Regions from separate parts of the Colwellia sp. RE-S-Sl-9 genome, predicted to be linked through region 1. Evidence: predicted binding sites of a transcription regulator. Region 1 holds the regulator's gene; the other holds the start of a gene.
The links. Region 1 encodes sigma-54, which starts transcription at its own class of promoters, with help from an activator protein. Its sites were predicted from a motif close to GTTGGCACGNNNNTNGNNT; they were not measured.
Positions count from the first base shown of each region.

Region 1 (4,473 bases):
CGCGGTTATTCTTCTTCGTCAAATTTGTCAGAAAACAATTGGCAAATACTTTTTATTGCTTCTTCCGCATCAACACCTTCCGTTACAACTGTAACGGTTTTACCTTGGCTACCAGCTAATAGCATTAACCCCATAATACTACTTGCATCAGCAGAGTTATCATCTAAAGAAACAGTTACTGAGGTATTAAATTTTTGACATAACTGTGCCAGTTTTGTTGCCGCGCGGGCATGTAAGCCAAGTTTATTAGTTATAACTAGGGTTTTTTCACATTTTTTCATGGGATAACCTTATATCTACGCCACCCTTAGGTACTTGCTATGGTGATGTCTCTGTGTCGTGATTGAACATCTTCGCGTTCTTTTCTTAAATTATTTGCTAGAAGCTCAGCTATGTAGACTGAACGGTGCTTTCCGCCAGTACAGCCAATAGCAATGGTAACATAACTTCGGTTGTTACGTTCTAAGTGAGGTAACCAGGTCATCATAAAACTATTAATCTGCCATATAAATTTAGTGACTATGGGTTGGCTTGATAAATAGTCTTTTACCGGTTGATCTAATCCTGTATAGGCTTTTAATTCTTTATCCCAAAAGGGATTAGGAAGAAAGCGTGCATCAAACACATAATCAGCATCTTGCGGTACGCCATGCTTAAAACCAAATGATTCAAATACAACCACCATAGAGCCAGACTTTTTACCCAAAATACGCTCTCTTACTAAATCTGCAAGTTGGTGAGGCGATAGTTGGCTGGTATTAATGTATAAACCTGTACGGGTAGATATTGGTTCTAATAATTTTTTTTCCAAGGCGATAGCCTGATCGAGAGCTATATTTTGCTTAATGAGAGGATGTAACCTTCTTGTTTCACTGAATCGTCTAATTAAATCACTGTCATCAGCATCTAGGTATAAAATATTTAAATCAACAGTACTAGGGAGATAGTCTAATATTTCAGAAACATCTTGAGGGTTGTTAGGTAAATTACGTACGTCAATGCTCACTGCGACATTTTCATAATCATTGATAACGGTATGTGTTAGTGCCGGTAGTAAATTAACTGGAATATTGTCGACACAATAATAACCTAGATCTTCTAACACTCTTAATGCGACAGACTTTCCTGAACCAGAACGTCCACTTACTATGATTAACTTCATTGAACTGTTCGTTCCTTTTTATAACGACTAATTTCTATTTTCTTGAATAAGATTATACAAAGCTTCATTGCTTTGGCATTTACGCACTTGTTTTGCTATTTGCTTATCACTGAATAGCTTAGCAATACTCTGCAAAGTGGTTAAATGTTCTTTACAAGCGTCTTCGGGAACGAATAACGCAATAAAAATATCAACAGGCTTGTTGTCGATTGCGTCAAAATCTACAGGTATATCGGTAGTTACAATAATTGCTACAACTGATTTTGCATTAGGTAAACGACCATGAGGAATAGCAATACCGTTGCCTATTCCTGTTGATCCTAGTTTTTCTCTTGCGATTAGGCTTTCGAGTAATTCGTATGCACTATGTTCAACAATTTTATCTGCTGCTATGGTACAAATTTTATCGAGAACGCGCTTTTTGCTAGAGCCAGATACTGCACAAAATGTGCAATCTGGCATTAAGATATCTTGCAAAGTCATAATTACTACTAAAGCCTGTTTTTTATAGGTTAATGGTGGGTTGTTTTGCCTTTGTGTTTTAATATTTGACGATCTAGTTTATCGATTAAAGCGTCAATTGAGGCATACATATCATGGTTTTCTGCTGTAGCATGTACTTCTGTTCCCTTTAAATGAACAGTAGATTCAGCTATTTGATTTGATTTTTCAATGGTTAACACAACATGAACATTATTGATCTGATCAAAATGACGTTCTAATTTTGAAAATTTCGTATTAACGTATTCGCGTAAAGAGTTTGTGATTTCTACATGATGACCAGTTAAATTGATTTGCATAAGTTAAACCCTCTTTTAGTGATATTTGAAAAATTAAATTAAACTTTTTCGTTGGTTTGATGGTGGAATGGACAACGATTCTCTATATTTTGCTACGGTTCGACGAGCCACTTGTATACCTTGCTCGGCGAGTATTTCTGCCATTTTATTATCACTTAATGGTTTGGCAGGAATTTCTGCGGCGACAAGTTTTTTGATAAGCTCTCTGATTGCTGTTGAGGAGCAATCGCCACCATTTTCGGTACTAACATGGCTGGAGAAGAAGTATTTAAGTTCAAATATACCTCTTGGTGTATGCATATATTTTTGTGTTGTTACACGTGAAATAGTAGATTCATGCATTTCAACGGCTTCGGCTATATCGTTTAAAACCATAGGTCGCATAGATTCAGGGCCATGCTCAAAAAAGCCTTGCTGGCGCTGAACAATACAATTAGACACTTTTAATAGTGTATCGTTTGTTGACTTCATGGTACGTGTCATTGCTGCATATTGTTGGTTAACAGACAACTTAGGCGCGGTATCTGGATTTAACTCAACAACCCAACGACCATTTTTCTTTTCAACGGATACGTCAGGAATAACATATTGATCGTCACTTTTAACTACGCTGTCACCAGGACGAGGATCTAATGATTGAATTAAGCGAAGGACTTCACGTAATTGATCTTCTTTTAAGCGTGTTTTACGCATTAACTGACGATAATCTCTACTACCTAGTAGATCGATATAATCTTTAACAACTTGCTTGGCTTCTTTTAACCAAGGCGTTGTTAGTTCAAATTGATTCAGTTGAATCAATAAACAATCAGAGACTGAACGAGCCCCTACACCTACAGGATCAAATACGTTAATTCTTTTTAGTACTGCTTGTATTTCATCGAGTTCAACACCTTCAATGCCAACACAGTCTAAAATATCTTCACAGGAAACGGTTAAATATCCAGATTCATCTATGGCTTCAATAATCGCTATTGCAATGGTTTTGTCTGTGTCACTAAAAGGTGTTAATTCCATTTGCCATAAAAGGTGATCTTGCAGCGAGTCTTTAGTTTCGCCTTGGTAGGTATAATCTTCAGAAGGAGAGCTAATGCTACCTGTGTTTGATACGCCAGCACTGTAGCTTTCGTCCCACGTAGTATCCATGTTTAACTCTTCAGGAATATCTGTGTTTCCCATGGCTTCTGTGGTTGTCATTTCATCTATAGTTGGGGAAGAGTCTTCAGTGCCGTCTGTTTTTTTTGAATCTATTTCTTTTGTCGCATTTGCGGAAAATGCATCTTCTAAATTATTGACTGATTCATCTTGGGTATTAGAAGGACTTTCATCAACTTCTAGCAAAGGATTACTCTCCAATGCCTCTTGAATTTCTTGTTGTAAATCCAACGTAGAGAGTTGCAACAGCTTGATGGCTTGTTGTAACTGCGGTGTCATCGTTAGATGTTGTCCGATACGGAGTTGTAAAGAAGGGCGCATCTACGTATTTTTTATCCTATTCATTAATAATACAAAACGATAAAACAATATAAATATTGTTGACTGCTTATAGATAACTATAGCGTAAATTGTTCACCAAGGTATACATCTCTTACATGCTGATTGGAAAGTATTTCTTCAGAGGTCCCTTCAGCGATCAGTTCACCATGACTTACAATATACGCATGCTCGCAAACATCGAGTGTTTCTCGAACATTATGGTCTGTAATTAATATACCTATACCACGTTGCTTTAAGTGAATAATAATTTTTTTTATGTCGCCAACAGAAATAGGATCTACGCCGGCAAACGGTTCATCTAATAATATAAATTTTGGGTCTGCGGCAAGTGCTCTGGCTATTTCGACTCTGCGGCGTTCACCACCAGATAAGCTCATACCTAAATTATCTTTAATATGACCAATATTAAATTCTTCCAATAAGTGCTCTAATCTTTCTTCTCGTTCGATTTCATTAAGGCCTTTTTGAGTTTGTAAGATGGCCATAATGTTATCGTATACACTTAGCTTTCTAAAAATTGAAGCTTCTTGTGGCAGATATCCAATACCTTTTCTAGCGCGTTCGTGCATAGGTAATAAGGTGACGTCTTCATCGTTAAGAACAATAGAGCCTTCATCGTTAGGAACAAGGCCGACTATCATATAAAAAGAAGTGGTTTTTCCTGCACCATTAGGCCCTAGTAAACCTACGATTTGACCAGCGTTGACCTTTAACCCTACATTTTTTACAACCTTACGACCTTTGTAAGATTTAGCTAAACCTTTTGCGATTAACGTTGAGGTAGTCATGACTTATTGAATGTCCTGAGATAAAGTGGGTTTTGTTTTTTCTTTGGGCTGAATAACTGTTTTTACTTTATCGTTTTTATTACTTTCAGCATTTACGTATTCTGTTTCTGAGTTATAGGTAATTTTACTACCGCTTACTTCGCTACCATCTTGTTTCAGTAACGCTTGCCCAGATATGGTTACGGTATTTAAAGACGGTTCATATCTGATTTCATTAGCTTGAAGA
Region 1 is NZ_CP182631.1:2,749,742-2,754,214, reverse strand. It holds gene ACM9HF_RS11905 (HPr family phosphocarrier protein) at 6-281, opposite strand; gene rapZ (RNase adapter RapZ) at 308-1,162, opposite strand; gene ptsN (PTS IIA-like nitrogen regulatory protein PtsN) at 1,190-1,645, opposite strand; gene hpf (ribosome hibernation promoting factor) at 1,675-1,962, opposite strand; gene rpoN (RNA polymerase factor sigma-54) at 1,996-3,438, opposite strand; gene lptB (LPS export ABC transporter ATP-binding protein) at 3,516-4,247, opposite strand; gene lptA (lipopolysaccharide transport periplasmic protein LptA) at 4,251-4,473, opposite strand, start outside.

Region 2 (4,473 bases), 940 kb from region 1:
TGGTTAAGTGATAAGTTTGGCCGTAAAAAAACCTTACTTATTTTAACAGCAGGTTTAGCTATTGGTTACTTTACCGTGTCGCTTATCGATAATTCGTGGCCTTTAGCAATTGCAGTGCTTACTGTTATGGCATGTTCATTCTTCGTTCAAGCGGGTGAAGGTGCAGTATTTGCTGCAGTACCGTTAATTAAGCGCCGCTTAACAGGCCAAATAGCTGGTATGACTGGGGCTTACGGAAACGTAGGTGCAGTGGTTTATTTAACCGTATTATCAATGGTAAGCTATGAAGTATTCTTTTTAGTTATTGCGGCTACGGCAGTTGTTGGTTTTATCGCATTATTATTTATGCAAGAACCTAGAGGTACAATTACCGAAGTACGTGAAGACGGTAGCATTGAGCTAATTAATGTCTCTTAATTCTTCAGAAAAAAATGAGCCTAATACCACAGGCTCAACCCGTAACAGCCAAAAGGCATTAAATAAATTAAATGTGTCTTTTGGTGGTTACAGCATTGCAGGAAAAAAACCAGAAAACCAAGATGCTTTTGCCGCACTCGTTCCAAAAGCCAGCGAAGTAATATCGAAAGGTGTTGTTGCTACTATTGCAGACGGTGTTTCTAGCGCCAGTCGTGCTGCTGATGCAGCCCAAGTATCTGTTACTCAATTTATTAATGATTATTACGCTACACCTGACACTTGGTCTACCCAAAAGTCAGCCTCTAAAGTACTCACTAGTTTAAATCAGTGGCTATCTTCTCAAACTGATTCTGACAGTGGCGAAGCATTACAATGGCTGACCACCTTTACCTCTTTAATTGTTAAGTCGTCAACGGGATATGTATTTCATGTAGGCGACACACGTCTAAGTGTTTATCGTCAAAACGATATAGAAATAATTACTCGAGATCATAACCGTAGAAGTGGTAATGGTAGTAATCATTTAGTATTAACACGTGCTTTAGGCGCAGATTTTCGTTTGAAAGTAGACGTACATCAAATAGATGTAAAAGCAGGCGATATTTATATATTAACCTGCGATGGCGTACACGATTTTTTATCAAACGCGGCTATCCAATCAAAATTAAATGATTTACCCCAAAATCCTACCAGTGACGATTTAGAAACGGTTAGCAAAAGCATTGTAAATTTTGCTTTAGAGGTAGGCAGTAACGACAATATTAGTTGTTTGCTGATGTATATTGGCGGCACACCGAATCGCGAACTCGCTGAAATAGAAAGAGATTTATTAAGTAAAACGATTCCTCCTGCCCTTGATGTAGGAATGAAGATAGACAACTACAAAGTATGTAAAGTTATTCACGCCAGCATACGATCTCATTTATACCTTGTTCAGCATGAATCAGACCCAACACTTCGTGTGTTAAAAGTCCCTTCTGAAAACTTTGCTGACGATATGTTTTATCTACAAGGTTTTATGCGCGAAGCTTGGATTGGTGAACGTGTAAACCATCGTAATGTTATGCGTGTACAAAGCGCTGATACTAACAGCAAGTTTTTATACCATGTGTGCGAATATATTGAAGGCCAAACATTATCTGAATGGATACACGACAATCCAAATCCTAGCATTGCACAAGTGCGCGATATTCTAGAGCAGGTGATCAACGCCCTACGTACCTTTCAGCGTTTAGACTTAGTGCACCGTGATTTAAAACCAGACAACATCATGATTGATACGTACGGAAAAGTAACACTTATTGACTACGGTACCGTACTTGTGGCCTCGTTAGAAGAAAACAGCAATAACGTAGCTGAGTCTGTTCCACAAGGTTCTTTAAATTATATTGCCCCTGAAACCTTACTCACACTACATGCAGATCATAAAAGTGATTTGTTTTCATTAGGTGTTATCGCTTACGAAATGCTATGCGGAAATTTACCTTATAAACCTATGGTGAGAGCTGAAGTTACCTTTAGTGATTATGCGCATTTTCAATATAAAAAAATTAGTCATTATAGAAAAGACTTACCTTTGTGGTTAGATTTAGCGCTTAAAAAAGCTACGCAAGCAGATCCTGCTCTTAGATATCAATCATTTTCAGAATTTTACGCTGATATGAGTAAGCCAAACATCAACGCGTTACAAGAGTACAAAAAGCAACCCATCATGCAGCGTAATCCTATTCAGTTTTGGCAAGGCATGTCAGCTATATTGTTTGTGGTTTTAATGATTTCACTATCACTCTAAACATATACCTGCTTGTTCACAGGTTACAAAAAGCGCTCCCAAAATTTAAACTCCACGATTAGGTAATAGCATTTAAACATGCACAGGTCTTGTGCGCATTTCTCTTCACACTAGTGCACTTTCATAATATAAACACTATGAAAATAACATAATGCACTGATATATATAATTTAAAATTCATGGCACTGTGTTTGCAATATCCTTACTAAGTCGAGGTGAATTACAACGTCCTGTATTTCCCACCTCAGTTCCGCATCGATGCGGCATTAAATAGTTAAGTAGGATTGTGAGTATGAGCGCAAAACAAAAAATTGTTGTAGTAGGTAACGGTATGGTTGGTCATCACTTTGTTGATGAAATGGCCAAGTATGAAGGTTACGAAATTACCGTATTATCTGCTGAAGATAGACTCGCCTATGACCGTGTTCATTTATCTGAATACTTTTCAGGTAAAACGGCTGATGATTTAGCCCTAACAACACCCGAGCATTACAACGAATTAGGGGTAAAGTTTTTTACTAACGCTAAAGTGACGAATATCAATAAAGCTGAGAAAATAGTTAGTACAGAAACCGGTGATAAATACCCTTACGACAAACTCGTTTTAGCAACAGGTTCTTACCCTTTTGTTCCTCCTATTCCAGGTAAAGAAAGAGATCACTGTTTAGTTTATCGCACAATTGACGATCTTGATGCGATTCAAGCATCTGCAAGCTCAGGCAAAGTAGGAGTGGTTGTAGGTGGTGGTTTATTAGGTCTCGAAGCAGCTAACGCATTAAAAGAGCTTGGTTTACAAACACATGTTGTTGAATTTGCACCGCAGTTAATGGGTGTTCAGCTTGACAAAGACGGCGGCGAATTACTTCGTAATATGATTGAAGGCATTGGTGTTCAAGTTCATACACAAAAAGCCACGCAAGAAATTATAGACGGAGAAGACTGCGTACATCGCATGGTGTTTGCTGACGGAACCCATTTAGAAACCGACCTTATTTTATTTTCTGCTGGTATTCGCCCTTACGATAACTTAGCTCGCGACTTTGACCTACAAATAGGTGAGCGTGGTGGTATTGTTGTTAATAACGAGTGTCAAACCTCAGATGAAAACATTTATGCGATTGGTGAATGCGCCCTTTGGAATAACTTTATATACGGTCTTGTAGCACCGGGTTACACCATGGCTAAAGTAGCAGCTGATAACATTATTGGTGGCGAGCAACAATTTACGGGTGCTGATATGAGTACCAAGTTAAAACTCATGGGAATGGACGTGGGTTCTATCGGTGATGCACACGCACGTACTGCTGGTGCGCAATCATATACCTACTTTAACGAACCAGATGATGTATACAAGAAGATAGTAGTCAGTGCTGATGGAAAAACACTTTTAGGTGCTGTACTTGTTGGCGACACAAGCGAATACGATTCACTATTACAATATGCATTAAATGCGATTGAATTACCTGAAAAGCCAGACAGCTTAATATTACCAAGTGCTGGTGAAAAACCAACATTAGGCGTTGATGCTTTACCTGAAAGCGCTACTATTTGTTCGTGTTTAAACGTTACAAAAGGCGACATTATTGGCGCGATTGACGCTGGAGCATGTGATGTAGCCGCTGTAAAATCTTGTACAAAAGCAACTACAGGATGTGGTGGTTGTGCTGCATTAGTTAAAACGGTAACCGACCACGAATTAGCCAAACGCGGTGTTGAAGTAAGTACTGATATTTGTGAGCATTTTGCTTACAGCCGTATTGAACTGTTTCACATTGTTAAAGCTGAAAAAATTAGAAACTTTGATACCTTAATTGAAAAACATGGTTGCGGTATGGGCTGTGAAATTTGTAAACCTGCTGTAGGTTCAATTTTATCGTCAGTATGGAACGACTACATATTAAAAGAAGATCATTTACCACTACAAGACACCAACGATACTTACCTAGGTAACATGCAAAAAGATGGTACCTATTCAATCGTACCTCGTATGCCAGGCGGTGAAGTAACCCCTGAACGTCTTATCGTGATTGGTGAAGTTGCTAAAGAATACAACTTATACACCAAAGTAACAGGCGGACAACGTATCGATTTATTTGGCGCCCGTGTAGATCAACTGCCTGATATTTGGGAAAAGTTAATTGCTGCCGGTATGGAAACAGGTCACGCCTACGGTAAATCTTTACGTACCGTTAAATCATGTGTTGGTAGTACTTGGTGTCGTTACGGTGTTCAAGACAGTATGGCTATGGCGATATTTTTAGAAA
Region 2 is NZ_CP182631.1:3,689,437-3,693,909, reverse strand. It holds gene ACM9HF_RS15970 (NarK family nitrate/nitrite MFS transporter) at 1-417, shown strand, start outside; gene ACM9HF_RS15965 (bifunctional protein-serine/threonine kinase/phosphatase) at 407-2,209, shown strand; gene nirB (nitrite reductase large subunit NirB) at 2,502-4,473, shown strand, end outside.
Region 2: nirB (nitrite reductase large subunit NirB) is a predicted target of sigma-54. The motif match lies at 2,388-2,406, and genes of this name have one in related genera.